DNA from 2 places in the Mesorhizobium sp. B2-7-3 genome. Region 1 is predicted to be linked to the other one. Evidence: riboswitches for the same ligand, from Rfam matches in the RefSeq annotation. Region 1 holds a riboswitch; the other holds the start of a gene.
What was found. A riboswitch is a leader RNA that binds a small molecule or an ion and turns the genes downstream of it on or off. The one in region 1 is predicted to bind S-adenosylmethionine.
Positions count from the first base shown of each region.

Region 2: linked by a shared signal. The riboswitch ahead of FJW04_RS05685 (homoserine O-acetyltransferase) and the one ahead of FJW04_RS10450 (O-succinylhomoserine sulfhydrylase) in region 1 are both predicted to bind S-adenosylmethionine.

Region 1 is NZ_VFTY01000004.1:46,239-61,921, reverse strand. It holds gene ppk2 (polyphosphate kinase 2) at 1-909, opposite strand; gene FJW04_RS10495 (ATP-binding protein) at 1,066-2,331, shown strand; gene phoU (phosphate signaling complex protein PhoU) at 2,446-3,171, shown strand; gene FJW04_RS10485 (magnesium and cobalt transport protein CorA) at 3,269-4,276, shown strand; gene FJW04_RS10480 (GcrA family cell cycle regulator) at 4,348-4,866, opposite strand; gene FJW04_RS10475 (aspartate aminotransferase family protein) at 5,222-6,421, shown strand; gene argF (ornithine carbamoyltransferase) at 6,438-7,349, shown strand; gene FJW04_RS10465 (Hsp33 family molecular chaperone) at 7,514-8,545, shown strand; gene apaG (Co2+/Mg2+ efflux protein ApaG) at 8,620-9,012, opposite strand; gene FJW04_RS10455 (ceramide glucosyltransferase) at 9,232-10,383, shown strand; gene FJW04_RS10450 (O-succinylhomoserine sulfhydrylase) at 10,414-11,604, opposite strand; SAM riboswitch at 11,661-11,738, opposite strand; gene FJW04_RS10445 (2'-deoxycytidine 5'-triphosphate deaminase) at 11,898-12,992, shown strand; gene araD1 (AraD1 family protein) at 13,135-14,127, opposite strand; gene mmsB (multiple monosaccharide ABC transporter permease) at 14,331-15,623, opposite strand; gene mmsA (multiple monosaccharide ABC transporter ATP-binding protein) at 15,620-15,683, opposite strand, start outside.
Region 2 is NZ_VFTY01000002.1:335,868-351,550, forward strand. It holds gene gloB (hydroxyacylglutathione hydrolase) at 1-553, opposite strand, end outside; gene FJW04_RS05665 (methyltransferase domain-containing protein) at 743-1,528, shown strand; gene FJW04_RS05670 (ABC transporter ATP-binding protein/permease) at 1,666-3,489, shown strand; gene FJW04_RS05675 (glycosyltransferase family A protein) at 3,612-4,547, opposite strand; gene metW (methionine biosynthesis protein MetW) at 4,831-5,445, opposite strand; gene FJW04_RS05685 (homoserine O-acetyltransferase) at 5,567-6,736, opposite strand; SAM riboswitch at 6,854-6,931, opposite strand; gene hisC (histidinol-phosphate transaminase) at 7,069-8,178, shown strand; gene FJW04_RS05695 (prephenate/arogenate dehydrogenase family protein) at 8,202-9,137, shown strand; gene FJW04_RS05700 (sugar kinase) at 9,134-10,066, opposite strand; gene FJW04_RS05705 (DUF2125 domain-containing protein) at 10,070-11,068, opposite strand; gene FJW04_RS05710 (gamma-glutamylcyclotransferase) at 11,204-11,725, shown strand; gene FJW04_RS05715 (aldo/keto reductase) at 11,849-12,796, shown strand; gene FJW04_RS05720 (1-acyl-sn-glycerol-3-phosphate acyltransferase) at 12,863-13,651, opposite strand; gene FJW04_RS05725 (LysR family transcriptional regulator) at 13,729-14,634, opposite strand; gene FJW04_RS05730 (carboxymuconolactone decarboxylase family protein) at 14,738-15,289, shown strand; gene FJW04_RS05735 (DUF1348 family protein) at 15,350-15,683, shown strand, end outside.

The sequences.
Region 1 (15,683 bases):
TCAGCTTTCCTTGCTCAGGAATGACGGCCCTTCGCCGATGATCTTCTTGTCTTCCTTGCCGATATCGTCGAGATCGCGCCCCTCATAGGGCAGCGACAGGAGGATGCGGCGCATCACCGCCAGCCGCGCGCGGCGCTTGTCGTTGGCCCGCACGATGATCCATGGCGCGAACTCCTTGTGGGTGCGCTCGAACATGGTGTCGCGCGCCTTGGTGTAATCGTCCCACTTGGTGATGCCGGCAATGTCGATCGGCGAGAATTTCCAGCTCTTCAGGGGGCTGTAGCGGCGATCGTGAAAGCGCTCGAGCTGCGTCTCCCGGCCGATGTTCAGCCAGAATTTGAAGAAATAGATGCCGTCATTGACGATCATGCGTTCGAAATGCGGCGTCTCGTCGAGAAACTTCTCGTGCTGTTCGGGGGTGCAAAAACCCATCACCGGCTCGACGCCGGCACGATTGTACCAGGAGCGGTCGAAGGTGACGAATTCGCCCGCTGTCGGGAAATGGTCGGCGTAGCGCTGGTAGTACCATTGCCCCAGTTCCGTCGGGGTTGGCTTGGTCAGCGCGACGTTGCGCGCCGTGCGTGGGTTAAGATACTGGCGCAGCACGAAGATCGTGCCGCCCTTGCCGGCCGCGTCACGACCCTCGAACAGCGCCATCATCCGCTTGCCGGTCGCCTGCAGCCATGCCTGCGCCTTGACGAGCTCTATCTGCAATTTCTCGAGCGTCTCGTCATACTCCTCGCTCTTCATCTTCTTGTCGTAAGGATATCCGCCCGCGGTCAGCTTGTTCTCCTCGACCCAGTCCGGAAGCTCGGGATTCTCGATATCGAACTCCCGTTCCTTGCCGCCGATCCTGATTTTCAGCGGGCCTGAGGTTGGAGTGACCGAATTGTCGTTGGCTTTTTTCATGCAGACGAACCCTTTTAAGTGTCTGGACTCATGCTATTGGGAGCCACTACAGCGCCGCGCCTCCGTTTGGACGCGCAAAGGAGGCTGTAGCACTTTTGATTTGCGGTCCAGCGGAAGTTTTCGCCGCCGTCTGACCGGTGGAGGCTGGGCGCGCGAATGACCGAGCTGGGCGCAGAGCAGAAGAGCACGGGGCAAGCTGTGGCCGCTCGGCTGTGGCACAGCCGCTGGCTGCTTGCGGCCGGTGTCGTGGCGGTTCTGATCGCCTTTGGCTTCGCGGGCTTTTCCGCCTACGTGCTGGTGCCGGCGCTGCTCCTGCTGCCGGCCGCGGCAATATTGCCGGTCACCGGCGCCCGCTATTCCGCGGGGAACGCCGCGGCGATCGAGGCGATTGGCTTGCAGCGCCTGTCCGGTGAATATCTGGCGGCCGCCGTGGCCGACCCGCTCATCATCTTCGACCACGCCGCCACCATCGTCCACGCCAACGCCGCCGCCTTTGCCGCCTTTGGCGGCATCGCGCCCGGCATATCGCTGCCGCTGAAATTCCGGGCGCCGGAAATGCAGGCGCTGCTGGACAGTGTGCTGTCGGGCACTGTCGCCTCGGATGTCGTCGACTACACCGAGAAACTGCCTGTCGAACGGGCCTACCGGGTCAGCGCATCCTCGGTCGGGCATGGCACCGATCTTTATGTGCTGGTTTTCAAGGACCAGAGCGAGGCGCGGCGTATCGACCGCATGCGCGCCGATTTCATTGCCAATGCCAGCCACGAATTGCGCACCCCGCTGGCTTCGATCGCGGGCTTCATCGAAACGCTGCGCGGACCGGCCCGCAACGATCCGGCGGCGCGCGAGCAGTTCCTCCAGATCATGCAGAACCAGACCGGCCGCATGGCCCGCCTGATCGACGACCTCCTGTCTCTGTCGCGATTGGAGATGAAGCCCTATCTCAAGCCGGGAACCGAAGTCGATCTGCGCCAGACCGTCGACAGCGTCATCGATTCGCTCGGCCCGCTCGCCCGCGAAAACAATGTCGCCATCGAGCGCGATTTCGCCAAGGGGCCGCTCGATGTGCCGGGCGATCGCGACGAGCTGTTCCAGGTGTTCGAGAACCTTTTGGAAAATGCCTGCAAATACGGCCAGTCGGGCGGTCGTGTCGTGGTGTCGATCGCGCGCGGCGATGATGGTTCCGAACCCGGCATCGACGTCACCATCAGGGATTTTGGTCCCGGCATCCCCGAGGAGCACATACCGCGCATCACCGAGCGCTTCTATCGTATCGATGTCGAGACCAGCCGGACCCAGAAGGGCACGGGGCTTGGCCTGTCGATCGTCAAGCACATCCTGACGCGTCATAACGCCAGGCTGACGATCAGGTCCGAGGTCGGCAAGGGCGCCGCCTTCTCGGTCCATTTGCCGGCGCACTGATACTGCCCTAGTTTTCCACGGGGCCGTTTCTTTTTTCTGTCATCCCGTTAGCGTATCAGCGGGGATTCGAGGAAACGACTCAAAGACAAGATCCCGTGGGAAGGCATTTCATCCATGCAGTCCGTTCACATTGTCAGCGCCTATGACGAGGAACTGAAATATCTGTCGAAGCGCATCGCCGCGATGGGGGGCCATGCCGAGCGTATGGTCGAGCAGGCGGTCGCCGCCCTGGTCAACGCCGATCCGGGGCTGGCCCAGAAGGTCATCCGAGACGACGCCGTCCTGGATGAGGGACAGCGTGAGATCGACGATAAGGCGATCATCATCATCGCCAGGCGTCAGCCTATGGCGACTGACCTGCGCGAGATCGTCGGCGCCATCCGCATTTCGGCCGACCTCGAGCGCGTCGGCGACCTCGGCAAGAACGTCGCCAAGCGGGTGGTTGCCGTTACCGACGGCCGGCAGCCGACCAGCCTGTTTCGCGGCCTGGAGGCTCTGGCCAATTTGGCGCTGACCCAGCTGAAGGAAGTCCTCGACGTCTATGCATCGCGCTCGGTCGACAAGATCGGCTTCGTGCGCGACCGTGACGACCAGATCGATGCCATGTACACGTCGCTGTTTCGCGAATTGCTGACCTACATGATGGAAGATCCGCGCAACATCACGCCCTGTACGCATCTGCTGTTCTGCGCCAAGAATATCGAGCGGATCGGCGATCACGCCACCAACATCGCCGAGACCATCTACTATATCGTCACCGGCGACCAGATGCCCGCCGACCGGCCGAAAGGCGACAAGACCGACAAGATCGGCCTCCCCGAGGCGCTGCCGGTGGAGTGAACGCACGTCCTCTCGAACGCTTGATCATATTGCGCTAGACTATCCTGAGATAAGCTTGCCGGTTCCCTAGGGAAGGCAACGCTTTCGGGAGGCTGCCATGGAATATGTCCGGGAGTTCAAGGCCTCGCCGCCGACATCGGGCATCATCGCCTGCGGTGTCTATACCGCCGGGCGCCGTATCGCCGATATTCCGATCGAGGAAGCGGGCGAATGGGCCAAGAAGTCGGGACATGTCGTCTGGATCGGGCTGCTTGAGCCTGACCGCGAACTTCTGCTGCGCGTCAAGGCGCAGTTTCATCTGCATGAGCTGGCGATCGAGGATGCCGAGCATCCGCACCAGCGGCCAAAGATCGAGCAATATGGCGATGCGCTGTTCATCGTCGCCCGCACGGCGCAGCTGATCGACGGGCGCGTCACCTTCGGCGAGACACATCTGTTTGTCGGCTCAGGCTACATCGTCAGCGTCAGGCACGGTCCTTCGACATCCTATGCCGCCGTGCGGCAGCACTGGGAAAGCTGCCCGCACTCGCTGGCCAAGGGAGAGGATTTCGTCCTCTATGCCATTCTCGACTTCATCGTCGACAATTACATGCCCGTGCTCGAGCAGATCGAGGACGAGGTCGAGGCGATCGAGGACAAGGTCCTGCTGAAGCCAATGACCGGCCCCGACATCGAACGCCTTTACATGCTGCGCCGCGACCTCCTGCGCCTGCGCAACGCGGCATTGCCCCTGGTGGAAGTCTGTCGCCGGCTGACCAGCGCCGACCTGCCGCAGATCCATTCGGCCATGCACCCGCTGTTCCGCGACGTTACGGATCATATTCGTACCGTCCAGGAGAAGATCGACAGTCTGCGCGAGGTGCTGGCCTTTGCCTTCGAGGCCAGTCTTCTGGTCGGTCAAAGCCAGGAAACGGCGATCTCCAAGAAACTCGCTTCATGGGCGGCCATCCTGGCAGTGCCAACCGCATTCGCCGGCATCTACGGCATGAACTTCACCGACATGCCGGAGCTGAAGATGGCATATGGCTATCCGATGGTGCTGGCCACCATCGCGCTTATCTGCTGCTTCCTTTATTGGCGCTTCAGGAAGAACGGCTGGCTGTGAGGAAGTCGGTAGTCAGTAGTCAGTAGTCGGTAGTGGTTGGTGGGAGCGCTTGTTTCCTCACTACTCACCGCTTATCTATTCCGCCGCCGCTCCGCCGCCGGCTGGAACGCCACGCGGGCATGGTATTTACAGTAGGGACCGGTTTCAGCGGCTTCGTTGCCGCAGAAATTGAAGTCCTCCGAAAGTGGATCGCCGTTCGGCCATTTGCAGGTGCGCTCGGTCAGTTCGACGAGCTGCAGATGCCGTGAGATCGGCACTACGACGTTCTCGACCGGACGGATGTAGTGCCGCGCCACCGGTTCGGCGTCGAATTGCGTCTGAAGGGCCGTCGCGCCGATCGAAGTCGTGACGTGGCGTGCCGTGCTTGCGGCGCGCGCCACCGATTTCTGGACGGTCGATCCCTGCGTAGCCTTCTTCTGGCGCGCCGGCGTCGCTGTTGCGCGACCGCGACCCGACAGCTTCAGCCGGTGCACCTTGCCGATGACGGCATTGCGGCTGACCCCTCCAAGCTGCGCAGCAATCTGGCTTGCGCTCAGACCCTCCGACCACAGTTTTCTCAAGAGTTCTACCCGCTCGTCAGTCCAGTTCATGACCGCGCTCCTTATAAGCGTGCGGCAATCAGAATCCATTCCCGACCCAGCACCACTGCTGGGGCAGACACCACATATATCTGGTGATTAGGTCCGCCGCACGAAATCTAGTTATTTCTCGACTACAACTACTCTATGCGCTGACTCGGTGACAAGAGTCCCAAGTGCAACACGAATCGGTTTTTTCGGTTTTCCCCAACTTGCCCGGTCGCTCATGAGCCGGCGTTGCGTCGGGAGCTTGCCGCGCGCCACTACGCGACGTTTTCGTTGACTTCATGGCCGAAAAACACGATAAGCCGCAGAAGGCCGCCGCTTTGGCGGCTTTTTTGATTTTCCGGTACCGGAGACGCATATAATGAGCGGTTCGGCGCTTTACGAGACCTTTGCTCGCGCACCCCTGGCCTTCGACCATGGGGAAGGCACTTGGCTGGTTACCGACAAGGGGGAGCGATATCTCGATTTCGCCGGCGGCATCGCGGTCAACTCGCTTGGCCACGGCCATCCGCATCTTGTCGCGGCCCTCACCGAACAGGCGGCGAAACTCTGGCACGTCTCCAATCTCTATGAGATTCCGGGGCAGAGCAGGCTTGGCGAGCGGCTGGCTGATGCCACCTTCGCCGACAAGGTGTTCTTCACCAATTCCGGCGCCGAGGCGCTGGAATGCGCGATCAAGACGGCGCGGCGCTACCACTTCGTCAAGGGACATCCCGAGCGCTTCCGCATCATCACCTTCGAGGGCGCCTTCCATGGCCGCACGCTGGCGACCATCGCGGCAGGCGGCCAGTACAAATATCTCGAAGGCTTCGGACCCAAGGTCGAAGGCTTCGACCAGGTTGGCTTCGACCACATCGACGCCGCCGAGAAGGCGATCACGCCCGAGACCGCCGCGATCCTGATCGAGCCGGTGCAAGGCGAGGGCGGTATCCGCCCAGTACCGACACAGTCGCTCAAGCGGCTGCGGCAGCTCTGCGAACAGCACGGCCTGTTGTTGATATACGACGAGGTCCAGTGCGGCATTGGCCGTACCGGCAAGCTGTTCGCGCATGAGTGGTCTGCGGTGACGCCCGACATCATGGCAATCGCCAAGGGCATTGGCGGCGGCTTCCCGATGGGCGCCTGCCTTGCCACCGACGAGGCGGCCGTCGGCATGACCGCCGGCGTGCACGGCACCACATTCGGCGGCAATCCGCTCGCAATGGCGGTCGGCAACGCCGTGCTCGACGTCGTTCTGGAAGACGGCTTCCTGGAGGATGTCCAGCGCAAGGCGCTGCTGATGAAGCAGGGGCTAGCCTCGATAGCCGACGAATTCCCCGAAATTGTAGAGGATATCAGGGGCACCGGGCTGATGCTCGGCCTCAAATGCGCGATGCCCAACGGCAAGGTGAACATGGCGCTGCGCGACCAGCATTTGCTGGCGGTTCCGGCCGGCGACAACGTCATTCGCCTGCTGCCACCGCTCACCGTCACGGACGCCGAGATTCACGAAGCGCTCAACCGCATCCGCGCCGGCGCCAAGGGCCTGTCGGAGGCGATCGCCTCCGCCGCCGCGAAGTAATCCGGAACCATTCCTGATGTCAGTTCGCCATTTCACCGATCTTTCCACCGTTTCCGAAGGCGATTTGCGCTTCATGCTGGATGATGCGGTGACGCGAAAGGCGCGTCTCAAGGCCGGCGAGCGGAGCAAGCCGCTCGAAGGCAAGGTGCTGGCCATGATCTTCGACAAGCCGTCGACGCGCACGCGCGTTTCTTTCGACGTCGGCATGCGCCAGCTCGGCGGCGAGACCATCATGCTGACCGGCACCGAGATGCAGCTCGGCCGCTCCGAGACAATCGCCGACACCGCCAAGGTGCTGTCGCGCTACGTCGATGCGATCATGATCCGCACCACCTCGCATGAGCGGCTGCTGGAGCTGACCGAGAATGCCACCGTTCCGGTGATCAACGGACTGACCGACGACACCCACCCTTGCCAGCTGATGGCCGACATCATGACTTTCGAGGAGCATCGCGGTCCGGTGGCCGGCAAGACGATTGCCTGGACCGGCGACGGCAACAATGTGCTGCACTCGCTGCTCGAGGCCTCTGCACGGTTCCGCTTCAATCTCAACGTCGCCGTGCCCGAAGGCAGCGAACCGGCGCAGAAGCATGTCGACTGGTCCAAGGCGCATGGCGGCAAGCTGCATTTCACCCGCTCGCCCGAGGAAGCCGTCGACCAGGCCGACTGCATCGTCACCGATTGCTGGGTGTCGATGGGACAGGAACACCGTGCTCGCGGGCACAATGTCTTCTCGCCCTATCAGGTCAACGCGGCGCTGATGGCCAAGGCCAAGCCGGATGCATTGTTCATGCACTGCCTGCCGGCCCATCGCGGCGAGGAAGTGACCGACGAGGTCATCGACGGGCCGCATTCGGTGGTCTTCGACGAGGCCGAGAACCGGCTCCATGCCCAGAAGGCAGTGCTTGCCTGGTGCCTCGGTGCTTGAAGTGTCTTGGTGCTTGAAGTGTCTTGGGGCTTGAAGTGTCTTGGGCGCCCGAAATGCCCAGGCGCCTGAAATGCCCAGGCGCTTGATCTGCGGCGGCGCGATGCCTATCTGCGCCGCATCACGCAAATCAAGCGCGTTTGGACGCATGTGCCCACCAGGGCCGCATGGCCGCGCCCTGGAGCTTTGTCATGTTGGAAAGCCATCAAGTGACTGAACATCACCCCAAACTCGGCGAGTTCGGCTACGCCGGCGACGATCACGTCGTTCCCTTCGAGGTCGGTCCGCTCGACGTGCGCGGCCGCACGGTCCAGCTTGGGCCGATGCTCGACGCCATCCTTGGCCGCCACGATTATCCCGAGCCGGTCGCCCGCCTGCTGGCGGAAGCCTGCGTGCTGACCGTTCTGCTCGGCACCTCGCTCAAATTCGAAGGCAAGTTCATCCTGCAGACCCGTACCGACGGGCCTGTAGACATGCTGGTCGCGGACTTCTCCACGCCCTCGGCACTGCGCGCCTACGCACGCTTCGATGCGGATCGGCTCGAAGCACTGGTCGCGGCAGGCGAGACGTCCCAGCAGACGCTGCTTGGCAGCGGCGTGCTGGCGCTGACCATCGACCAGGGCGCCCATACGCAGCGTTATCAAGGCATCGTCCAGCTCGACGGCGAAACGCTGGAAGACGCGGCGCGCACCTATTTCCGTCAGTCGGAACAGATCCCGACCGATATCAGGCTCTCGGTCGCCAAGCTGCTGACGCCCGGGATCGGCGGCGCGCGCGAGCAATGGCGCGCCGGCGGCATCCTGGCGCAGTTCCTGCCGCAATCGCCCGAGCGCATGCGCATTCCGGATCTGCCGGGTGGGGACGGCGATCCGCGCGAGGAAGTCCACGATCCGGCCGATAATTCCTGGCAGGAACTCCTGGCCTTGCTCGGCACCATCGAGCCGACCGAATTGATCGACCCGACCATAGGCGCCGAGCGGCTGCTGTATCGTCTGTTCCACGAGCATGGCGTGCGCGTCTTCGGCGGCGTTCCCGTGGCCGACCAGTGCTCATGCTCCCGCGACAAGATCCGTGGCATCCTCGAAGGCTTCTCAGCGCAGGAGATCAAGGACAGCACAGAGGATGGCGGCATCCATGTCGCCTGCGAATTCTGCTCGACGCAGTACGACTTCGATCCGGCCGAGTTTGCGGCTCAGTAAAGCCTTTCCTTCTCCTCGTTCCGCGGGGAGAAGGTGCCCGAAGGGCGGCTGAGGGGCGGCGCGACCGTCGGCGCTCAGTTCACCGTGCGCCTTGTCCCCGGCAGATCGAGCGAGAAGGCCGGGATGGCGATGTCGAACGTCTCGCCGCGCTTGTTGCGCATCGTATAGCGTCCGACCATGATCCCGGAGGGTGTCGAGAGCGGGCAGCCGGACGTGTACTGATAGCTGTCGCCGGGATTGAGTTCCGGCTGGTCGCCGACAACGCCCGGCCCGCGCACCTCCTCGACCCGGCCGGCACCATCGGTGATGTGCCAATAGCGCGACAGAAGCTGCACGAACTCGTCAGACTGGTTGTCGATCGTTATCTGATAGCCCCAGACGTAGCGGTTCTCCTGGGGATCTGAACGATCCTCCAGATAGAACGGCCTGACCTGCACTTCGATGTTGCGCGTCACGGCGCGGTACATGAGCGGCTCCAAAACAATCCGACGACTTTCGACGCTCGCGGTGAGCAGGTCAACGTGCGCGTCTTGTCGCGCCTGGGATTGAAACGCAGGTGCCGGCAAAGAATGTCATTTAAGTGACACACGACAATGGTGGTGTGCGCGAACCGGGCGACTCGGCCCTCTGTCGAACTGTTGAAAACGGCCGCGACGCGGGCCGACTTCCGGAGTGACCAGATCTCGATGGAACTCACTCTCATATCCGCCTCGCTTTCGACCGCACTCATCCTCTCAAACGCTGCCAGCATCCTGCTTGCCGCTTCACAGCTGAAACGGCGCACCACGATTGCCCCGCCGGCGGGCAGATCGCCGGCGGTGTCGATTGTCGTCCCGTCGCGCGGCGTCGAGCCATTCACACATGAGACGCTGGAACGCGCCTTCGCGCTCGACTGGCCACGCTACGAACTGATCTTCTGCGTCGCCCATGCCGACGACCCGGTGGTCAAACTGATAAACAGGGCGATTGCCCGGTTTCCGCAGGTGCCGGCCCGGCTGTTGATCGGCGACGACCGTGTCAGTGCCAATCCAAAGCTCAACAACTGCGTCAAAGGCTGGGAAGCGGCGCGCCACGACTGGGTCATTCTTGCCGATTCCAACGTTCTGATGCCGAGGGACTATGTCGAGCACATGATGGCGGCGTGGCAGCACGGTACCGGCCTTGTCTGCTCGACGCCGATCGGCTCCAGGCCAGATGGTTTCTGGGCCGACGTCGAATGCGCCTTCCTCAACACATTGCAGGCCCGCTGGCAGTATGCCGGCGCGGCGCTCGGCCTCGGCTTCGCGCAGGGCAAGAGCATGCTGTGGAACAAGCCGATGCTGGACGCCAATGGCGGCATACGCGCGCTGGCCGCCGAGATCGCCGAGGACGCCGCCGCAACCAAGCTGGTGAACGGCCTCGGCCTGCGTGTCAACCTCGTTGCCGCCCCCTTCGAGCAGCCGCTCGGCCAGCGCACGTTTGGCGAGATCTGGTCGCGCCAGGCCCGCTGGGCGCGCCTGCGCCGCGTCACTTTCCCGCTGTTCTTCGCGCCCGAGATCCTGACTGGTGCGGCGGTCCCGCTGGTTCTTGCGCTGATTGCCGCGGCGAGCGCCGGCATTAGTCTCTGGGCGACCGCGATTGCCGTGCTGGCGGCGTTCTATCTTCCGGAATGCGCTCTGGCCCTGGCCAAGGGTTGGCACGTCTCGACGCGCATGATCGCGGCGACGGTCGCGCGGGACGTCATGCTCCCGGCCATCTGGGCGCGCGGCTGGCTCGGCGGCGCCGTCGACTGGCGCGGCAACGCCATGACCATCCGCACCAAGACGGCGGAACTGGAGGAGACGCCATCGAGCGCTTGATCGCTGCTGACGACGCTGCCTGGACGAAACCTATTTGGCGGCCTTCAAGGCTTGCGCGATATCTTCCAGCAGGTCGTCCGTATCCTCCAGGCCGACCGACAGCCTGAGCGTACCGGGCCCGATGCCGAGTTCGGCGCGGGCCTCGTCGCTGAGGTTCTTGTGGGTGGTCGTCGCCGGATGGGTGATCAGGCTCTTGGCGTCGCCGAGATTGTTCGAGATCAGCACGATGTCGAGGGCGTTCTGCAGGGAGAAGGCCGCCGGCTTGCCGCCCTTGACGTCGAGGCAGATCAGCGTCGAGCCACCCGACATCTGCTTCTTGACGATATCGGCCTGCGGGTGGTCGGCACGGCCGGGATAGATGACGCGGGCGATCTGCGGCTGCCCGGCCAGGAAGTCGGCGATCCTGCCGGCGCTCTCGGTCTGCTGGCGCACGCGCAGCGGCAAGGTTTCCAGGCCCTTCAGCAGCGTCCAGGCGTTGAACGGCGACAGGCTGGGACCGGTGTGGCGGAAATAGTCGTGCAGGTTCTCGTCAATCCACTTCTTGTCCGACAGGATGACGCCGCCCAGGCAGCGGCCCTGGCCGTCAATGTGCTTGGTGGCCGAGTAGACGACGATGTGCGCACCAAGCTGCAACGGCTTCTGTTGCAGCGGCGTGGCAAAGACATTGTCGACGACCAGCCGCGCGCCGATCGAATTGGCAAGCGAGGCGACGGCGGCGATGTCGACGACCTCGAGCGTCGGGTTGGTCGGGCTTTCCAGGAAGAACAGCTTGGTGTTCGGCCTGACCGCCTTTTCCCAATTGGCGATCTCGGTGCCGTCGACCAAGGTCGCCTCGATGCCATAGCGCGGCGCCAGCGTCTCGACCACCCAGCGGCAGGAGCCGAACAGCGCGCGCGCGGCCACGATGTGGTCGCCGGCCTTGACGCTGCACAGAAGGGCAGCCGTCACCGCCGCCATGCCCGACGCCGTGGCGCGCGCGTCTTCGGCGCCTTCAAGCGCGCACATGCGCTTTTCGAACATGTCGACGGTCGGGTTGGCGTAGCGCGAATAGATGAAACCAGGCTCTTCGCCCTTGAAGCGGGCCTCGGCGGCCTGCGCCGTCTGATAGACATAACCCTGGGTCAGGTACATCGCCTCGGAGGTTTCGCCGAAGCCGGAACGCAGGGTTCCGCCATGCACGAGTGCCGTCTGAGGTTTCCAGTTGCGCTTCTTGGTGCTCATCGCTTTGTTCCAGACACAAAAAAACCGGCCGCGAAAGTCGCAACCGGTCCATACGGCCTTGCGGCCCGACGGTCCTTTAGCGACTTGTTTAACGTGGCTGCAAGCCGACCGGCCAAATCACCACGGGATAACGACCCTTTAGACCCGCGCCACGCTTGCGTCAATTGCCGGCTTCATTAAGACGTTTGTACCAAGGCAGGTTCCGCAGAAGTGCCCGGCGGTTTTGCGGCAAGAACCTGCAACAAACAAGAACCTGCAACGAATAGAGACCAGTCTTGGGGCGGAGCCAGACTTTGCGGCAGACAGGCATTCTTCCCGATCAGGACATTTCGGCGCTGTTCCGGTCCGGCGCGCTGAAGTCGCCGCGTGCGCTCGATGCCGACCAGATCCAGCCGGCGAGCCTTGATCTCAGATTGGGCGAAAAGGCCTGGCGGGTTCGCGCCTCGTTCCTGCCCGGTCCCAACCACAAGGTGTCGGAAAAGCTCGATCGGCTGCAACTGCACGAGATCAGTCTGACCGAAGGCGCGGTCCTCGAAACCGGCTGCGTCTATATTGTGCCGCTGCTCGAAAGTCTGGCCCTGCCGGCTGACATTTCGGCCTCGGCCAATCCGAAGAGCTCGACCGGGCGGCTCGACATCTTCACCCGCGTCATGACCGATCGGGGCCATGAGTTCGATAAGATCGCCGCCGGCTACAACGGTCCGCTCTATCTCGAGGTCAGCCCGCGCACCTTTCCGATCATCGCGCGCACGGGTTCGCGCCTGTCTCAAATCCGCTTTCGCACCGGCAACGCGCTGCTTTCGGAAGCCGAGTTGCATGAGCTGCATCGTGCCGAGATGCTGGTCGCCACGGAGCCGCCGAACATTTCCGGCGGCGGCATCGCGCTGTCGATCGACCTCAATGGCGACAAGGATGGGTTGGTCGGCTATCGCGGCAAGCACCACACCGGCCTCGTAGATGTCGACAAGCGCGCCGCGCAGGATGTCCTCGACTTCTGGGAGCCGATCCACAAGAGCCGCGCCGGCGAACTGGTGCTCGATCCCGACGAGTTCTACATCCTCGTCAGCCAGGAGGCGGTGCATGTGCCGCCGCTCTACGCCGCCGAGATGACGCCGTTCGATCCGCTGGTCGGCGAGTTTCGCGTCCACTATGCCGGCTTTTTCGATCCGGGTTTCGGCCATTCGGCGGCCGGCGGCACCGGCAGCCGGGCGGTGCTCGAAGTGCGCAGCCACGAAGTGCCGTTCATCCTCGACCACGGCCAGATCGTCGGCCGGCTGGTCTACGAGCATATGCTGAAGCGACCGCAGGCGCTCTACGGCACCGATCTCGGCTCGAACTACCAGGCGCAGGGCCTGAAGTTGTCGAAGCATTTCCGCGCCGTGCGCTAAGGTCGAAGCTGCCGACCTCGCTCTTGTGGGAGAGATGCCCGGCAGGGACGTGACTGAAACCTATTGCTAGATCGGCGGGACAGCGCCCCGCTCTGGCTTGCCAGCCATTCCCCACGAGAGGGGGAATCACGCGCTCATGGATTCAAAGCGCCTTCACCGACACCTTCACCGGCTTCTCGATCTCGAGCGGGTTGCGCAGCGGCAGTCCGAAATCCCCGGCCTCGATCTCGAACACGTCGCCGGCCTCCGTCTTGATGCCGTCGGCGAAGGATAGCGTCGCGGTGCCGAACATATGCACATGCACGTCGCCAGGCTGGCGGAAGGCCGAATATTTGAAGTGGTGGTGTTCGAGATTGGCGATGGTGTGGGACATGTTCGTTTCACCCGACAGGAAGGGTTTCTCCCACAATGCCTTGCCGTCGCGCAGGATGCGCGACGTGCCGCGGATGTCCGAAGGCAGGTCTCCGATCAGGATCTCCGGGCCGAAGGAGGCATTGCGCAGCTTGGAATGGGCGAGGAAGAGATAGTTCACGCGCTCGGTCACATGGTCCGAGAATTCGTTCGACAAGGTGAAACCGACGCGGAACGGTGCGCCGTCGTCGCCGATGACATAGATCCCGGCGACCTCGGGTTCCTCGCCGGCATCCTTGGCGAAGGCCGGTGACATGAGCGCCGCGCCAGGCGCGACCGCCATGGTCCCGTTGCCCTTGTAGAACCATTCCGGCTGCACGCCGACCTGGCCTTTCGCGGGCTTGCCGCCTTCCAGTCCCATACGGAACATCTTCATGGAATCGGTGAGTTGCTCCTCGCCGTCGGTGCTGAGCTTCTTGTGCATGGAATCGCGCGTCGCCGCCGACCCCAGATGCGTCAGCCCGGTGCCGGTCAGGTGCAGATGCGCCGGGTCGGGGTGATTGATCGGCGACAGCAGGCGCCCCCGCTTGTAGGCGGCGTCGAGATCGATCGTCTCGCCAAGCCCCTTGCGTTCGATCAGGGCGGCCAGGCCGACGCCGGTGCGGGCGGCCTCCATCGCCAGCGAATAGACGCTGCGCGCCCCGTTGATGATCCGGGTCTTCCCGCCGCTGCGGGCAACGACACGGATCGTCTCGGCGTCGTCGAGAATCTGCGAGATCAGCATGATCAGTCCTCTCTCATTTATCTGTATCCGGCTGCCAATGGGCAAATCCTGACCGGCGCGGCGCGGAAACGCACCACGGTTGAAACGCTTCGTCCGGATTGCGTTCGCGAGCCTGGTCCTTCCCCGGACTTCTTGGTGCCGACGGGCTGCCGGCAGCTTCGCGATCTAGAACCCGTATGCCTCCTAGTCCTCGCCCCCAGCCCTCAAGCCTTGTTCTTGTTGTAGACGTCGAAGATGACGGCCCCGAGCAGCACCAGACCCTTGACCACCTGCTGCCAATCGACATTGACGCCCATGATCGACATGCCGTTGTTCATCACGCCCATGATGAAGCCGCCGACCACCGCGCCGATGACCTGGCCGACGCCGCCCATCGCCGAGGCGCCGCCGATGAAGACGGCCGCGATCACGTCGAGCTCGCTGCCGAGGCCGGCCGCCGGCACGGCCTGGCCGAGACGTGCGGCGATGATCAGCCCGCCGAGCGCCGACAGAACGCCCATATTGACGAACACCCAGAGCGTCAGCCTTTCGGTGTTGATGCCCGACAGTTGCGCCGCCTTGGCGTTGCCTCCCATGGCGTAGATGCGGCGGCCGATGGTCATGCGCTTGGTGACGAAGACGAACAGCGAGATCAGCACGCCCATCACCAGGAGCACGATCGGCAGGCCCCGATAGGTCGCGAACTGGAAGATCAGGAAGAGCGCCAGCGCGCTGCCGACCAGGGTTTTGATGACGAACAGGGTGAAAGGCTCGGCCTCGTAACCGTGGAGTTCGCGCTTGCGTCGCGTCCTGAAGCCGAAATAGGCGTAGGCGAGCACCGCGATCAGGCCCAGCACGACTGTCGTCATGTGAAGCGTCAGGCCGCTGCCCAAGATGGTCTTGCCGGCCGCGTTCACCGTCGGCGGGATCAGCGTCAGCGGGCCGATCACGTCTGGAATGAAGCCGGAGCTCAGCGCCTTGAAACTGTCGGGGAGCGGGCCGACCGAGGAGCCGCCGCCAAGCAGCGCCTGGCAGATGCCGCGGAAGATCAGCATGCCGGCGAGCGTCACGATGAAGCTTGGTATGCGGTGATAAGCGATCCAGTACCCTTGCGCGCCGCCGATCAACCCTCCGACGATGAGGCAGACGATCGAGACAACGAGCGGATTGCTGAATATGCCGAGCGGCCAGATGACCATCATCATGGCGGCAAGCGCGCCGATGAAGCCGGCGACCGATCCTACGCTGAGATCGATATAGCCGGCGACGATGACCAGCAGCATGCCGAGCGCCATCACGATGATGAACGAGTTCTGCTGCACCAGGTTGCTGAGGTTGACCGGTTTGAACAGCGTTCCCGACGTCGTGTACTGGAAGAACAGCATGATGACGATCAGCGCGATGATCAGGCCGTATTCGCGCAGGTTCGTCGTCAGCGCCGAGACGGCGACGCGAGGACCCTGCTTGACGTCCTCGGCGGTGCCGCTTTGCGGTGCGGGAGCGCTGTCTGTGCTCATGATGCTTTTCCTTCTCCGCGAACAATGGCGCGCATGATTTTTTCCTGGCTGGCGTCGCTT
Region 2 (15,683 bases), on a different contig from region 1:
CGACGCTCAGTGCAAAACGGGCATTGGCGAGCGTGTATTCGTGGCCGCAATAGATTGTCGTCTCGGCGGGAAGAGCCGCGAGCTTCTTCAGCGATTCGTACATCACCGGCGGCTTGCATTCGAACAGCCGCCCACAACCCAGCGCAAACAGCGTATCCGCGGTGAACGCCACTTTCGATAACGGCAGATGGTAGGAGACATGGCCAGCGGTATGCCCGGGCGTGGCGATCACTTCGATGCGCTCATGGCCGAGATGCAGGACGGAGCCTTCTTCGACGGTTTCATCGATGCCGGGGATCTTGGCCTTTTCCGCCTCCGGGCCGACGATGCGCAGCTTGAAGCGCTCCTTGAGCGCCAGATTGGCCTCGACGTGATCCATATGATGATGCGTGGTCAGGATCATCGTCGGCGTCCAGCCGGTGCGCTTGATCGCGGCCAGGATCGGCGCTTCCTTGGGCGCGTCGATAATCGCGGTCTGGCCGCTTTCGGGGTCATGCACCAGCACGCCGAAATTGTCGGTGCGGCACATGAACTGTTCGATTTCGACCGGCATCGCATTTCTCCATTTGCCGCCGCAGACATAGGGCGCCGCTGCGTGAATGTCATCCCGGATGAGAAAGCGAATGTCATCCCGGATGGCGAGCAAAGCGAATGTTATCGTGGGATGTCAAATTGACATCCGCCGTGCCGGCCGCTTTGGCCTTTTGTTGAATCCGGCTGACATCACGGCTACATCCCTGACATGCATTCCGACATCGTCGACCTTCGTTCCTTCTATTCGACAACGCTCGGCCGGTTCGCCGAGCGCTCGATCACCATGGCGCTGTCGTCGATATGGGCCGCGGTGCCCAATGAGCGGCTGGTCGGCCTGGGCTATACCTTGCCCTGGCTGGAACGCTTCGGCACCGACGCGGAGCGGGTCTTCGCCTTCATGCCGGCGACCCAGGGCGCCGTGGTCTGGCCGGCGGCCGGGCCAACGGCGACGGCCCTGGTGTTCGACGAGGAACTGCCACTGGTCGATTCCTGCATCGACCGCATGCTGCTCGTCCATTCGCTCGAACACGTCGAAAACCCGCGTGAAACGCTGAACGAGATCTGGCGGGTGCTGTCGCCGGCCGGGCGCGTCGTCATCGTCGTGCCAAACCGGCGCGGTGTCTGGGCGCGCTTCGAACATACGCCGTTCGGCAATGGGCGGCCCTTCTCACGCGGGCAGCTCACCGAATTGCTGCGTGAGGCGAATTTCACGCCCGCCGCCTGGTCGGATGCGCTGTTCTTCCCGCCATCGCGGCGGCGTTTCATGATGCGCTTCCACAATGTGCTGGAGCGCGCCGGCCGGAGGCTGTGGCCGATCTTTTCCGGCGTCATTGTCGTCGAAGCGCAGAAACGGCTCTATCAAGGCGTGCCGGTGGCCCAGCGTGCGTCCCGCCGCGTCTTCGTGCCGGTGCTGTCGCCGCATGGCGCGACACGGCTCGGCCGGCGGGCCGAGGCAAGGGGTGTGGCATCGCCCCGGCAAGTGACACCTTCGTGATCGCGATGGAAACTTGCATCGCGCCGCGTCTTTCCGACCTATCTGTCGTGCTGGGCTCGCGGAGTGGTTGAGGGGCTGCCGCCGTCGGCTCCCTTCATCCGGTTTCAGCTTCGCTACTGAACGCAAGGACCTCGGCCATGGCTGATCAATTGGACAATCAGGCCACCATTCAGCCGGTCGCCGTCGCCAGCAGCCTGCGCGATCAGGTGGCGACGATCAAGCGGGCGCTGATCGGATCACCGGTTCGCAAGTGGTTGCTGTGGACGTTGCTCGGCATCATGGGCGTCATTATCGCGACGTCGATCGGCCAGGTCTTGCTCAACCGCTGGAACCAGCCGTTCTACGATGCCCTCGCGCGCCGCGACATGGCGGCCTTCCTGCATCAGCTGATGGTCTTTGCCATGATCGCCGGCGGACTGCTGGTGCTCAATATCGGCCAGACCTGGCTCAACCAGATGATCCGGCTGAAGTTGCGCGAGGCGCTGACGCTGGACCTGATCGACCAATGGATGCGGCCGGCGCGCGCCTTCCGGCTGGCCAATGCCGGCGCCATCGGCGTCAATCCCGACCAGCGCATGCAACAGGATGCCGCGCATCTCTCGGACCTGTCGACCGATCTTGGTGTCGGCCTGCTGCAGTCGTTCATCCTGCTCGTGTCCTTTGTCGGTGTGCTGTGGGAACTGTCTTCGGGCTTCGTCTTCCACGTCAACGGCTGGTCGCTGGCGATACCGGGCTACATGGTTTGGGCCGCGTTCCTCTATGCCGGTACCGCCTCGTGGCTGAGCTGGCTGGTCGGGCGGCCGCTCATCAGCCTCAACAGCGACCGCTATACGCGCGAAGCGGAACTGCGCTCCTCGATGGTGCGCGTCAACGAGAATGTCGATGCCATCGCGCTGTACCGTGGGGAGGATGACGCCAAGCGACGGCTGCAACTCGACCTCGGCACGGTGCTGGGCGCCATGCGGCGCATCTACACCGCCCAGATCAATCTGTCCTGGGTAACCGATACTTATGGCTGGATCACGGTCGTGGCGCCGATCCTGGTCGCCTCGCCGGTCTATTTCTCGGGGGATATCAGCTTTGGCGGGCTGATGATGGCGGTCGGGGCCTTCAACCAGGTCCACTCCTCCCTGCGTTGGTTCATCAACAACATCGGCAGCATTGCCGACTGGCGCGCCACGCTGATGCGTGTCGCCGACTTCCGCATCGCGCTCGATGAAACCGATGTGCTGCACGACAAGGAGAAGCGCATCGAATTCGCCGACAACGCCAATGGCAACCTGACGTTCGAGAAGCTTCAGGTGGCATCGCCGGACGGATGCACCAAGCTCGCCGACCAGCATGTCGAAATCCATGCCGGCGAGCGCGTCATGATCACCGGTGAACCGGGCGCCGGCAAGACGCTGTTCTTCCGCGCCATTGCCGGGCTGTGGCCGTGGGGCAGCGGGCGGATCGGCCTGCCGGCGGGGGAAACCATCATCTTCGTGCCGCGTGTGCCCTATTTGCCGGCCGGCACGCTGCGCGAGGTCCTCAATCACCCGAACGGGCATGCGCCGGCGAACGACGCCGACATTTCAGCGGTGCTTGCCGAGGTCGGTCTTGGACGGCTGTCGTCGTCGCTCGACCGCGTCGGACGCTGGGACCATGAGTTGGGCGATGACGAACAGCGATTGCTGGGCGTGGCCAGGCTCGCCTTGCGACAGCCAAAATGGGTGATCATCGACGAAGCCATGGATGCGTTCGACGGACCCTCGCTGCGGCGCGTGCTGTCGCTGCTGGAGAAGCGCCTGCCCGGCGCCGCGATCATCAACATCGGGCGCGGCCAGCACAACAATCAGTTCTTCCCGCGTTCCCTGACGATCGTTAAGGATTCCGACGCGCCCGCGCTGAAACCTGCCCGCGTCAGGGCGGGTGCCATCGAGCCGCCGCCAGCCGCGGCAAGCCTCCACCACAGGAAGTAGCAGTTTTTCCCCCGTTGCGGCCCGTTGCCTGGCCGCCAAGGCCCTGCGGTCGGCATCTCGCTGCGGGACGAGAAGGAATGCGCCCTGCAACGCGCCGTGCTCGATCGCTGAGCTGTCGCCGGTCAGGCCGGTGGAATTCCAAACTTGCCACGAACTTCGTCGTAGAGGTCGCGCCGCCAGCGGCGGCCGTGGAGATAACCGTTGATCAGTTCCGGCAATGAATAACCAAGCGCATCAGACGAGCGGTTGGCCATGTATCCTGCAAATGCCTGTGGTATTCGCCCCCGGAGAATATCGGCGATGATCTGCCGCGTGATCATAAAGGGAGGGACATGGGGGTAGGAGCGAGCGATGTGCGGATGCTTACTCATCAGGATCGCGTAGGCTTCGACATAGCCGTCCCTGCGGCCTGAAATCGAATTCTGCGAATTGTGCTTCGTCCAGTCGATATCTTCCGATAATTGCGCGCCGAAGCGCTGTGCGAAGCGCAGCAGAAGCTCGCGGTCCTGCATCCGGGGAATGTCGCTGTCATAGCCGCCGATGGCCAGCAAAGCCTCGCGTCTGGCTGTTATAGCCGATCCGGCTATGAAGGCCGTCTGCGCGACCACCGCCCGCTCCAGCATTGGCGGGTTCAGGAAAGCGCCGCGGTTAACGCAGGCGGTGCCGCGGCCACCCTTCACCGAGACATATGAGGAGAGCAGGACTTCGAGCGCTGGATTGTCGTCGAACCATGCCAGCGTCCGTTCGAGCCGGTGCGGCAGGAAGAGATCGTCCGAATCAAGAAAAGTCACCACGGGCGCCCGGGCTAGCTCGATGCCGGCATTCCTGGCGGCATTGGCGCCGCGCCACTTCGCGCCGACATAGATCAGCCGGGGGTCATGGATGCGGGCGAGCGCCGCCTCGGTCCCGTCCGTCGAACCATCGTCGACGACGATATGTTCAAATCGCGGCATGCTCTGGGAAAGCACGCTTTCGACGGCGCGGAGCACCGTTTCGCGCCGGTTGTGAGTGGGCGTGATCACCGTGACGAGGGGCGCCTGTTCGGTCTTCCCGATCATATCACGTCGGTCGCCTCCAGCGCGTAAACACCCTTCGCGCCAGGTCCTTTGATCATCGGGATGGCTAAATGGATCGGACTTCCCCCTGGATGGGCCTCATCGGATTCGGTGCGACGCTACAAAAAACAACCTGCCATGTCACCCCGTCGTGCCGTCGTTCGACCGACCAGGCATGATGAATTCCAGCTCATGGCGCTTCAACTGCAACACTTTCGCACCTGCTGAAAGACGCGCGGCCACCCTCAAGGATTGGCAGTCGCGCCTGCGGGCGGCGCCCATTTCATTATCGCTTCAGCAGGAACACTGCTTGTTGGCCAAAGAAATTCCAGAACCACCATGGCATCGACAGGCCGATCTTCTGGCCGTTGGCGTCGAGCGCGGTCGCCTTCTCCACTGTCGCGCCAAGCTCTTCGCACAAATTGACGAAGTCTCGGATCGTGCAGAAGTGGATGTTGGGCGTGTCGTACCAGGAATAGGGCAGGTCGCTGGTCACAGGCATGCGGCCCTTGACGAACAGCGACAGGCGCACCCGCCAGTGACCGAAATTGGGGAAAGACACGATTGCCCGGTTGCCGATCCTGAGCAGCTCGTCGAGCACCAGCTTCGGGTTGCGGGTGGCCTGCAGGGTCTGCGACAGGACAACGAAGTCAAAGCCCTTGTCGGGATAGAATTCGAGATCGGTGTCGGCGTCGCCCTGGATGACACTGAGACCGCGCGCCACGCATTCGTTGACGCCACGCTGCGACAGCTCGAGTCCGCGACCGTCGACCTGCTTGGTGTCCTGCAGCAATTCGAGCAATGAGCCGTCGCCCGAGCCGACGTCGAGCACACGCGATTGCGGCGGGATGAGGTTGGCGACGACCTCGAGGTCGACGCGTTGGCTGCCGTTGACGCTCATGGCTTCGCCTCGTGGACGGCGCATGGCCTTGGTCCGAAACGTCTGCAACTTTTCGGGGTCATGGCTTCGCCGTTCTGTTTGGCGCACGAGCTTGATCCGAAACGTCTGCAACTTTTCGGGGTCATGCGCTGAGCCCCCTGGCGCGCGCGGCCGAGCCGATGAAGCCGTTGATGGCGGCAAACAGTTCCGGCTCGTCGAGCAGGAAGGCGTCGTGGCCGCGATCGGTCTCGATCTCGACGAAGGATACCGAGGCGCCGGCGGCGTTGAGTGCGTGGACGATGGAGCGGCTCTCTTCGGTCGGGAACAGCCAGTCCGATGTGAAGGACACCAGGCAAAAGCGGGTTTTCGTGCCGGCGAAGGCGTCGGCCAGCCGGCCGCCATGGTCGGCGGCGAGGTCGAAATAATCCATCGACCGCGTCATGTAGAGATAGGAGTTGGCATCGAAGCGGTCGACGAAGGTCATGCCCTGGTGGCGCAGATAGCTCTCGATCTGGAAATCGGCATCGAAACCGAAGGTCAGCGCTTCGCGGTCCTGTAAATTGCGGCCGAATTTGCGATGCAAGGCGGCTTCCGACAGATAGGTGATGTGGGCGGCCATGCGCGCCACCGCCAACCCTTTCTCCGGGCGCTTGCCGTGTTCGAAATATTTGCCGCCATGCCAGTCCGGATCCGCCATCACGGCCTGCCTCCCGACTTCGTGGAAGGCAATGTTCTGTGACGAATGGCGCGCCCCGGTGGCGATCGGCAGCGCCGAGAACACGCGCTCGGGATAGCTCGACGCCCATTCCAGAACCTGCATGCCGCCCATCGAGCCGCCGAGCACGCAGAACAGTTTCTCGATGCCGAAATGGTCGATCAGCATCTGCTGCGCGCGCACCATGTCGCGGATGGTGATGACCGGCAGGTCGAGGCCATAGGGTTTACCGGTGGCCGGGTTGGTCGAGGCCGGACCGGTGGAACCCAGGCAGCCGCCGATGACATTGGAGCAGATGACGAAGAAACGGCTGGTATCGATGATCCTGCCCGGTCCGATCAGCACTTCCCACCAACCGGGCTTGCCGGTTACCGGATTGGTGCTGGCGACATGCTGGTCGCCGGTCAGCGCATGGCAGACGAGGATGGCATTGGAGCGGGCATCATTCAGCGTGCCATAGGTCTGGTAGGCGATCTGGAACGGCGACAGCAGCGTGCCGGCGTCGAGCTTGAGCGGCTTGTCGGGTCCGAAACGCAACACCGGGCTCGACGGTTGGTCGGCCTCGTTGTTGGTCTTTCCTGCACGCAGAGCGGCCATCACGTCTCTCTTGCTGCACCGTGCGCTCGTGGAAATCGTTGCCGATCTCCGCCGCCGATGCGTCCGTCCGGCCGGTCGCGGACAACAAAAAACCGGCATTGCCTTCGCAAAGCCGGTTACGTCACGCAAACGGCCCTTTAGCGAATTGTTTAACGTGGCTGCAAGCCGACCGGCCAAATCACCACGGAACTGTCAATCGTCTTTCTAGAACCCGCCTGCCTCGCCGTCAATGGCGGCGGCTGGCACCACTGCCACTCTCGACATTGCGTGCCATGGCTTGTATTTCCGCAGCGGCCTCCGGATGGAGGCGTTTTCGATGGATTTTGCAAGATATGAACCAGACACCGGATCAGGCACGTCCAACTCCGCGCGCGGGCATCATGGACATAGAGGCCTATGTGCCCGGCAAAAGCTCGGCGCCCGCCGGTGTCGCCAAGGTCTACAAGCTGTCGTCGAATGAGAATCCGCTTGGGCCTTCGCCGAAGGCGATCGAGGCCGCGCGCGAGGTCGCCCGCAAGCTCGACATCTATCCCGACGGCACCGCCAGGCGGTTACGCGAGGCAATCGCCGAGGTGCATGGCCTCAACCCGCAAAACATCATCTGCTCCAACGGGTCGGACGAAATCCTCGGCCTGTTGGCGCAGACCTATCTCGCGCCCGGCGACGAGGCTATGTTCACCGAACACGCCTTCATGGTCTACAAGATCTACATCCAGTCGGCAGGCGCCACCCCGGTCGTGGTCAAGGAGACCGACGAGCGCGCCGACATCGATGCGATGCTGGCGGCCGTCACGCCGCGCACGAAAATCGTGTTCCTGGCCAATCCCAACAACCCGACCGGCACCTATGTGCCGTTCCAGGAGGTGCGCCGCCTTCATGCCGGACTGCTGGGAAACGTGCTGCTGGTGCTCGACGCGGCCTACGCCGAATATGTCCGCCGCAACGACTACGAAGCCGGCATCGAGCTGGCCGGCAGCGCCGAGAACGTGGTGATGACCCGCACCTTCTCCAAGATCGGGCTCGGCGGCGCGCGCATCGGCTGGATGTATGGTCCCCTGCATATCATCGACGCCATCAATCGTGTGCGCGGCCCCTTCAACGTCAATGCGACAGCGATCGAGGCCGGCATCGCCGCGATCCGCGACCGTGCCCATGTCGAGCGCAGCGTGGCGCATAACGAGACCTGGCTCACCTGGCTGAGCGGCGAAATGACCGGGCTCGGGCTGCGCGTGACGCCGAGCGTTGGCAATTTCCTGCTCATTCATTTTCCCGACGATCAGAAGCATTCCGCGGCGGCGGCTGACGATTATCTGAGCGCGCGCGGCTATATTCTGCGGCGCGTTTCAGGTTACGGCTTTCCCAACGCGCTTCGCATGACCGTCGGCACTGAAGAGGCCAATCGCGGCGTTGTCGCCGCGCTCACGACATTCCTGAAAAGCTAGAACGTCTAAAGAGCTGGAACACCATGGCATCACCGATGTTCGAAAAGATCGCGCTGGTCGGTATCGGCCTGATCGGCTCGTCTCTGGCCCGCGTCATCCGACGCGAGGGCTTGGCTCGCCATGTCGCCATCTCGACGCGCAGTGCGGCAACGCTCAAGCGAGCCGAGGAACTGGGCCTTGGCGATTCCTACACCACCGATGCCGGGGACGCGGTGCGTGATGCCGATCTGGTCGTTGTCTCGGTGCCGGTCGGCTCATCCGGCGCTGTAGCGGTGGAAATCGCGCCGGCGCTGAAAAAGGGGGCGATCCTCACCGATGTCGGCTCGACCAAGGCCTCGGTCATCGCGCAGATGCAGCCGCATGTGCCTGAAGGCGTCCATTTCATTCCTGGCCATCCGCTGGCGGGCACCGAAAAATCCGGCCCGGATGCCGGGTTTGCCGACCTGTTCGACAACCGCTGGTGCATCTTCACGCCGGTGCCGGGCACCGATCCGGAAGCGCTGGAACGGCTGTCGGAATTCTGGCGCCGCTGCGGCGCCAACATCGACACGATGGACCCGCAGCATCACGACATGACGCTGGCCATCGTCTCGCATCTGCCGCACATCATCGCCTACAACATCGTCGGCACCGCCGACGATCTGGAATCGGTGACCAAGACGGAAGTGATCAAATATTCCGCCTCCGGTTTTCGCGATTTCACGCGTCTGGCTGCCTCCGATCCGACCATGTGGCGGGACGTGTGCCTGCACAACAAGGATGCCATCCTGGAAATGTTGGCGCGGTTCTCGGAAGACCTGGCGTTCCTGCAGCGCGCCATCCGCTGGGGCGACGGCGACAAGCTCTTCGACCTGTTCACCCGCACCCGCGCCGTGCGCCGCTCGATCATCGAGGCGGGCCAGGATATCGACGCGCCCGATTTTGGCCGCCAGGCGGTCGAGCATCCGGCAAAGAGCTAGGTGATTTCAACCGGCCAGGCGGTTGCCATCATGGCGAGCGTCTCCGCCCGATCCGGCGCGCCCAGCCGGCCGCCGAAGCGCAGGCACTTGAGCGCGGCGGCCGCGCTGGCAAAGCGCAGTGCGTGCTCGACCGCCATGGCTTCCGCCAGCCCGACGGCAAAGGCGCCATGAAAGACATCGCCGGCGGCCAGCGTGTCGACCGCCTTGACCCTCGGTGCCTCGACATGGCGGGATGATCCGGCGCTTCGGTCGAACCACCAGGTACCCGCCGCGCCGCCGGTGACCGCGACGAACGCATCGGTGCGGGACGCCAAATCGGTGCAGGCGGTCTCCAGATCCAGCGCGTGGCCGCATATGATGCGGACCGCCGGCTCCGAGGCGACGATGTGCGAGGCGAGCGGCAATAATCGCTCCAGTACCGCCAGGGGCGCGGTATCGGCATCGAGTATGGCTGGGCGGCCGGCGGCGCGCGCCGCCTTAAGGGCAAGCGCCGCGGCGCCCGGCCAGCGCACGTCGGCCAGTACGGCGTCGAATGCCGTTATGTCGGTGAACGGCAAAACCTCGGGATCGGCCTGCGCGCGCGCGTCGTAGAAAGGCACGATGATCCGCTCGCCATGCGCATCGACCAGGATCGAGGCCAGTGCCGAGCGGGCGCCGCTGACGCGGCGTACATGGCTGCAATCGACGCCCTCGGCCTCTATCCCGGCAATCAGCAGATCGCCGACCGGATCGTCGCCGGCGCTAGCCCATAGCGACACCTCGGCACCCAGGCGATGCGCGGCGCAGGCCGCGCTCGTCGCCATGCCCGAGGCGATCTGGATGCCGTCCGAGGCGATGAATTTTCCCTGATGCGTGGGCAGTGATTCGACACGAAGAATGGTGTCAAGCGTCAGTGCGCCGACGCTCAGCAGCTTTGCCGGCCCCGCCATCCGTTAGTTGACCGGCTTGATCTTGCCCAGCGGAATGAAGCCGAGGGAAGCCTTGCCCTTGACCACTTTCAGCGGCATGGACGGTTCGCTGCCAAGCAGCGCCAGGGCGCCAAAACCCTGCTCGATCGCATTCTTCTGCTCGGGTATGGCGCCGGCAAGAATAGATGCCACCGCCTTGGGATCCTTGATCCTGATCATCAGGTCGGCGTCGACGAGACCCTCGGCATCGACTGACAGCGGCCCGGAAACGGTGACGCGCGCCGTGCCGGACGACAGATCGAGGTTGCGGATTTCGATCCGCTGGCCGCGCAGGCTTTTCACCTGCGTGCCGATCAGCGCCACGCCGTTCTTCAGTGTCACGTCGCCGCTGGCATCGAGCGCCGGCAACACCCGCCCGCCGATCGCGTCGGCATCGATCTCGAGATCGCCAAAGCTGCCGACATAATCGAGATCGCCGTTGTTGGGCTGCAATTGGCCTGACGCCTTGCCGGCACTGAACAGTTCCACCGGATCGGTGTCGTCGGCCGGGTCGGTCTGGCCCGACAGGCCCTCGGCCTGCAGCGCTACACGCCGGGGCAGCGGGTACCACAATTTGACGTTGGCCTGCAGATTGTCCCAGTCGATCCAGAGCGGCATCATGCCGGGGACGGAGGTCCGGAGTGGACCGCGTAGATTGGCAACAGGCGACAAGGGCTGGACGATCTGGGCGACGGCGTTGAAGGAGCCGGCCGAGGCAGCAATGCTCTTGGCGTCGTCCTCGTAGGCGAGGTTGTCGCAAGAGACGGCAAAGCTCAGTGGATAGCCACCGACCTGGAGGTTGGCGCAACCGGCCTCGATGCCGCTCTTGTTGAGCGTGGCAACCGCCTTGTCGGCCTCGGACCGGACCCTGTTGGCCAGATAGAACCAGCCGGCGCTGTAAATGGCGAACAGCACGAGGATGAACGCGGCAAGCCACCACAGACGGCGACGGTTACCCGGTTGGCGTTCGTCACTTGACGTCATGCTTTGGCTCTCATTAACGCATGGATGGTGTGGACGGATTCTCAGGTTCCGAACACTAGGTAGACAGAGACGGATGGAAAAAACACCGGTTACCGGTGCGGTGCTGCCATTCTTTTTGCAATCAGGCGCGGTGATATGGGCGATTTTTGGGTGTTCGGCTACGGTTCGCTGATCTGGCGGCCGGGTTTCGCTCATGTCGAGACACGACGCGCCCGCCTGCATGGCTATCGCCGCTCGCTCTGCGTCTATTCCTTCGTGCATCGCGGCACGCGCCAGCGGCCCGGACTGGTGCTTGGCCTCGACCATGGCGGCTCCTGCGTCGGCCTTGCGTACCGCGTCCCTGGCGAATTGCGCGACGAGGTCATTGCCTATCTGCGCGAGCGCGAACTCGTCACCAGCGTCTATCTCGAGCGGACGCTCAAGGTTCGCCTCGACGCCGGTGGCACGGTGGAAGCCGTGGCCTACGTCGTCGACCGCAAGCATGAGCAATATGCGGGCGCGCTGGACGCGGCGGAGGCGGCGGCCGTGGTGCGCGGCGCGGTCGGCCGATCCGGTGACAACGAGGATTATGTGCTGAGCACGCTGAAGCATCTGGAAGCGCTCAAGATTCGCGACCACTGGCTGGAGGATGTGGCGCACCGGATAGCGACTTTGTGAAGCGCTGGCTCCGCGGAAAAGGGTAGCCAGGCCTTTGACCTCGATGCGGCAAGACCTAGGTTAGGCTCCGAACCCAGCCAGCGGGCGGCATCCGCCCGGTCCCAATCACCACGGAGATCCGTCTTGCAGAAACGCCGTCTCGGTCGCACCGACCTTTCCATCGCGCCGCTGGTTCTGGGTGGCAATGTCTTCGGCTGGACCGCCGACGAGAAGACTTCTTTCGATCTGCTCGATCGCTTTGTCGGAGCCGGCCTCAATGCCATCGACACGGCCGACGCCTATTCGCGCTGGGTTCCCGGCAACAAGGGCGGTGAATCGGAAACCATCATCGGCAAATGGATGAAGGATCGTGGCAATCGCGACAAGGTCGTGGTGGTCACCAAGGTCGGCTCAGACATGGGGCAGGGCCACAAGGACCTGTCGGCCGCCTATATCGAAAAGGCTGTCGATGCATCGCTGAAGCGGCTGCAGACCGAATTCATCGACCTTTACCTGTCGCACTGGCCGGATCCGACCACGCCCTATGAGGAAACCCTCGGCGCCTATGAGAAACTGCTCGCCAAGGGCAAGATCCGCTATGCCGGCTGTTCCAACCTCGACGCCGGCCAGTTGCGCGCGGCACTTGACGTGGCAAGCCTGCGCGGCCTGCCGCGCTACGAGGTGCTGCAGCCGGAATACAATCTCTATGACCGCTCCTCCTTCGATGGCCCACTGCGCGATCTCTGCGTGGCGGAGGATATCGGCGTCATCACCTATTTCAGCTTGGCCAAGGGCTTTCTCAGCGGCAAGTACCGCAGCGAGGCCGATCTCGGCCAAAGCGAGCGCGGCGGCGGGGTGAAAGACTACCTCAATGCGCGTGGCATGCGCATCCTGGCGGCGCTGGACGCGGTGTCGGCCAGGCATTCGGCCAAACAGGCGGAAGTGGCGCTTGCTTGGGTTATCGCGCGGCCCGGCGTCACCGCGCCGATCGCCAGTGCGACCAAGCCTGAGCAGATGGACAGCCTGATCCGCGCGGCGTCGCTGAAGCTGTCCGCGGACGATATGGCCGAACTCGACAAGGCCAGCGCCTGAGGCTGCGACGCTGGTGCTGACCACGGTGCTGGCGGTGTACGGCTGACGGCCCGTGGTCAGGAGGCTTCAGGCCTTCGCGCCGAGCTCCCGAAGCCGTTTCACCGCCGTTGGCGGCAGGGCCGGCGGGTTGGATGCGCGAGATGCCTCGAGGAGAAGCTGGTCGCAGGCAGCTTCGGTCTCACCGATCAGCCGCGCCATGAACTCGTCCTTGCCTAGGCCAGGCGGTATAGGCGGCAGGAAGCGCGCCTTGACGGTGCCGGGATAGCGCAGGAACTTGCGGCGCGGCCAATAGAGGCCAGCGACATGGGCGACCGGCACGACCGGAACGCCAAGCTGCGAATAGATTTCGACGATGCCGTATTTGTAGGCCGGCTCGTCGCCCGGCGCCCGACGGGTGCCCTCGGGATAGATGATCAGCTGGCGCGGGTTGCGCGCCATTTCTTCCTTGGTCGCCGCAACCACCGCCTTCAAGGCCTTGGAGCGGCTGCCGCGATGCACCGGGATCATCCGCATCTTCAAGATGTACCAGCCGAAGAAGGGGATCCAGGTCAGCTCGCGCTTGAGGATGTAGAGCGGGTCCTGGAGGAAGGGGAAGAAGGCGATGGCGTCCCAGAACGACTGGTGCTTGGGCGCCAGGATGAAGGAGCCCTCGGGCAGGTTTTCCTGCCCGGTGATGTCGTTTTTGGTGCCGGCGATCTTGTCATAGAGCCACATCGAGGTGCGCGACCAGAATTTCGGCACGAACCAGGCGCGGTGGCGGGGCGACAGGAAATAGTACGGGGTCCAGAGGATCATCTGGACGATCAGATTGACGTAGAAGACGAAATTGAACGCCAGCGATCTGACATAGAGCATGGGGGAGGTCCGGTGAGGAAGTGTGCGTTGGTTACACCAAGCGCGGAGAAAAAGGAAACGGTGCGATACTGCCCGTCCTACCAGGTCGCCTGCGCCAGGCGTTCCCTCAGGCGGGGGGCGGCGAAGTCGAGGAAGGCGCGCAGTTTCACCGGCAGCCGGCCCTGGCCCGCATGCACCAGGTTTACCGGCCAAGGCTCGGGTTCGAAATCCCTGAGCACGGGGCGCAGTGTTCCCGAGCGTGCGGCGGCGACAATCTGGTAGGAAAGCACCCGTGTCACTCCGACACCGGCGATCGCCGCATCAATCGCCGCCTCGGCGGTGTTGACCCGGAGCCTTGATCGGACCGGCACGACAAAATCAGCCTTGTCCACGGTGAAGGTCCAGGTGGCGAGCGAGCCAAGGCCCTCGAAGGTAATGCAGCTGTGCGCCTCGAGATCTCCTGGAATTTCTGGAATGCCGCGTCCGGCCAGATAGGCAGGGCTCGCGCAGACAACATGACCGATCGAACCGACCCTGATGGCGACCATGCGCGAATCCGGCAGCCTGCCGATACGGACGGCGAGGTCGATATGATCCTCGGCCAACTGGCTTATCCTGTCGCCGAGCGTCAGGCGGATATCCACCAGGGGATAGGCGGCGAGGAAGTCGGTGACGACCGGTAGCACGTGAAGGCGGCCGAAGACGATCGGCGCGGTGACGATCAATTCCCCTGTCGGGGCGCTGTATTCGCCGCCGGCGGTGCGTTCGGCGTCGCCGACCTCGTCGAGGATGCGGCGGCAGGCAGTGAGATAGGCATGGCCGGCGTCGGTCAGTGTCAGCCGCCGCGTCGAGCGGTTCAACAGGCGTGTCTTCAGGTACCGCTCCAGTTCGGAGACCTTGCGGCTGACTGTTGCCAACGGAACGTCCGAATGGCGCGCGGCGGCGGAAAGGCTGCCGCCCTCCGCCGCCGCGACGAAAAGGGACATGGCTTCGAGACGATCCATCATTTCTTCCAGAAAATGGAAGGGTTGGTTGCAAATATGGCATCTACATCCGCAACATGGAAGGCTGCATATAACGGGGGCACACCTCAACCAGGAAATCTCTATGCCCCGCATCGCTACGCCTTCGTCCATCGCTGCCGCTCCCGCCGCCGCGCAGCCCATGCTGCAAGTGGTGGAAAAACAGCTTGGTGTCGTGCCGAACCTGTTTCGGATGGTCGCCAACAGTCCGGCGGCGCTGGAAGGCTATCTCGGCATGATGGGCGCGCTGGCCAAGGGCCGGCTTCCGGCGCCGACGCGCGAGCGCATCGCGCTGGCGATCGCCGAGATCAATGGCTGCAACTACTGCCTGTGCGCGCACACCTATCTCGGCAAGACGCTCGCAAGCCTCGACGATGCCGAGATGATGGCCAATCGCCATGGCGGCTCCATGGACCCCAAGGCAGCCGCGGCGGTGGGTTTTGCCGCCCGGGTTGCGCAAAGCCGCGGACATGTCGCCCAGGAGGATATCGCCGCTGTCAGGCTCGCGGGCTATGACGACGGAGAGATCATCGAGATTGTCCAGCATGTCGCCCTGAACGTCTGGACCAACTATATCAATGAGGTTGCCCAGACCGAGATCGATTTTCCGGTTGTTTCCGCCCGCAATGCTGCCTGAATCCGGATAGGAGCGGCGATGCCCGCCGGTCCCCACCCTTCATGCCGCAGAGGAAATCCCATGTCTGAGAGCCGCCCGCCGCTTCCGCCCTTCACCGCCGAGACGTCAGCCCAGAAAGCGCGCATGGCCGAGGATGCCTGGAACTCGCGCGATCCGGCGCGGGTGGCGCTCGCCTATACGGCGGACAGCCGTTGGCGCAACCGCGCCGAGTTCCTGCAAGGCCGCGATGCCATCCAGGCGTTCCTGACGCGCAAATGGAGCCGCGAACTCGACTACCGGCTGATCAAGGAGGTCTGGGCCTTCCACGGCAACCGCATCGCCGTGCGCTTCGCCTATGAATGGCGCGACGACAGCGGCTCATGGTTCCGCAGCTACGGTAACGAGAACTGGGAAT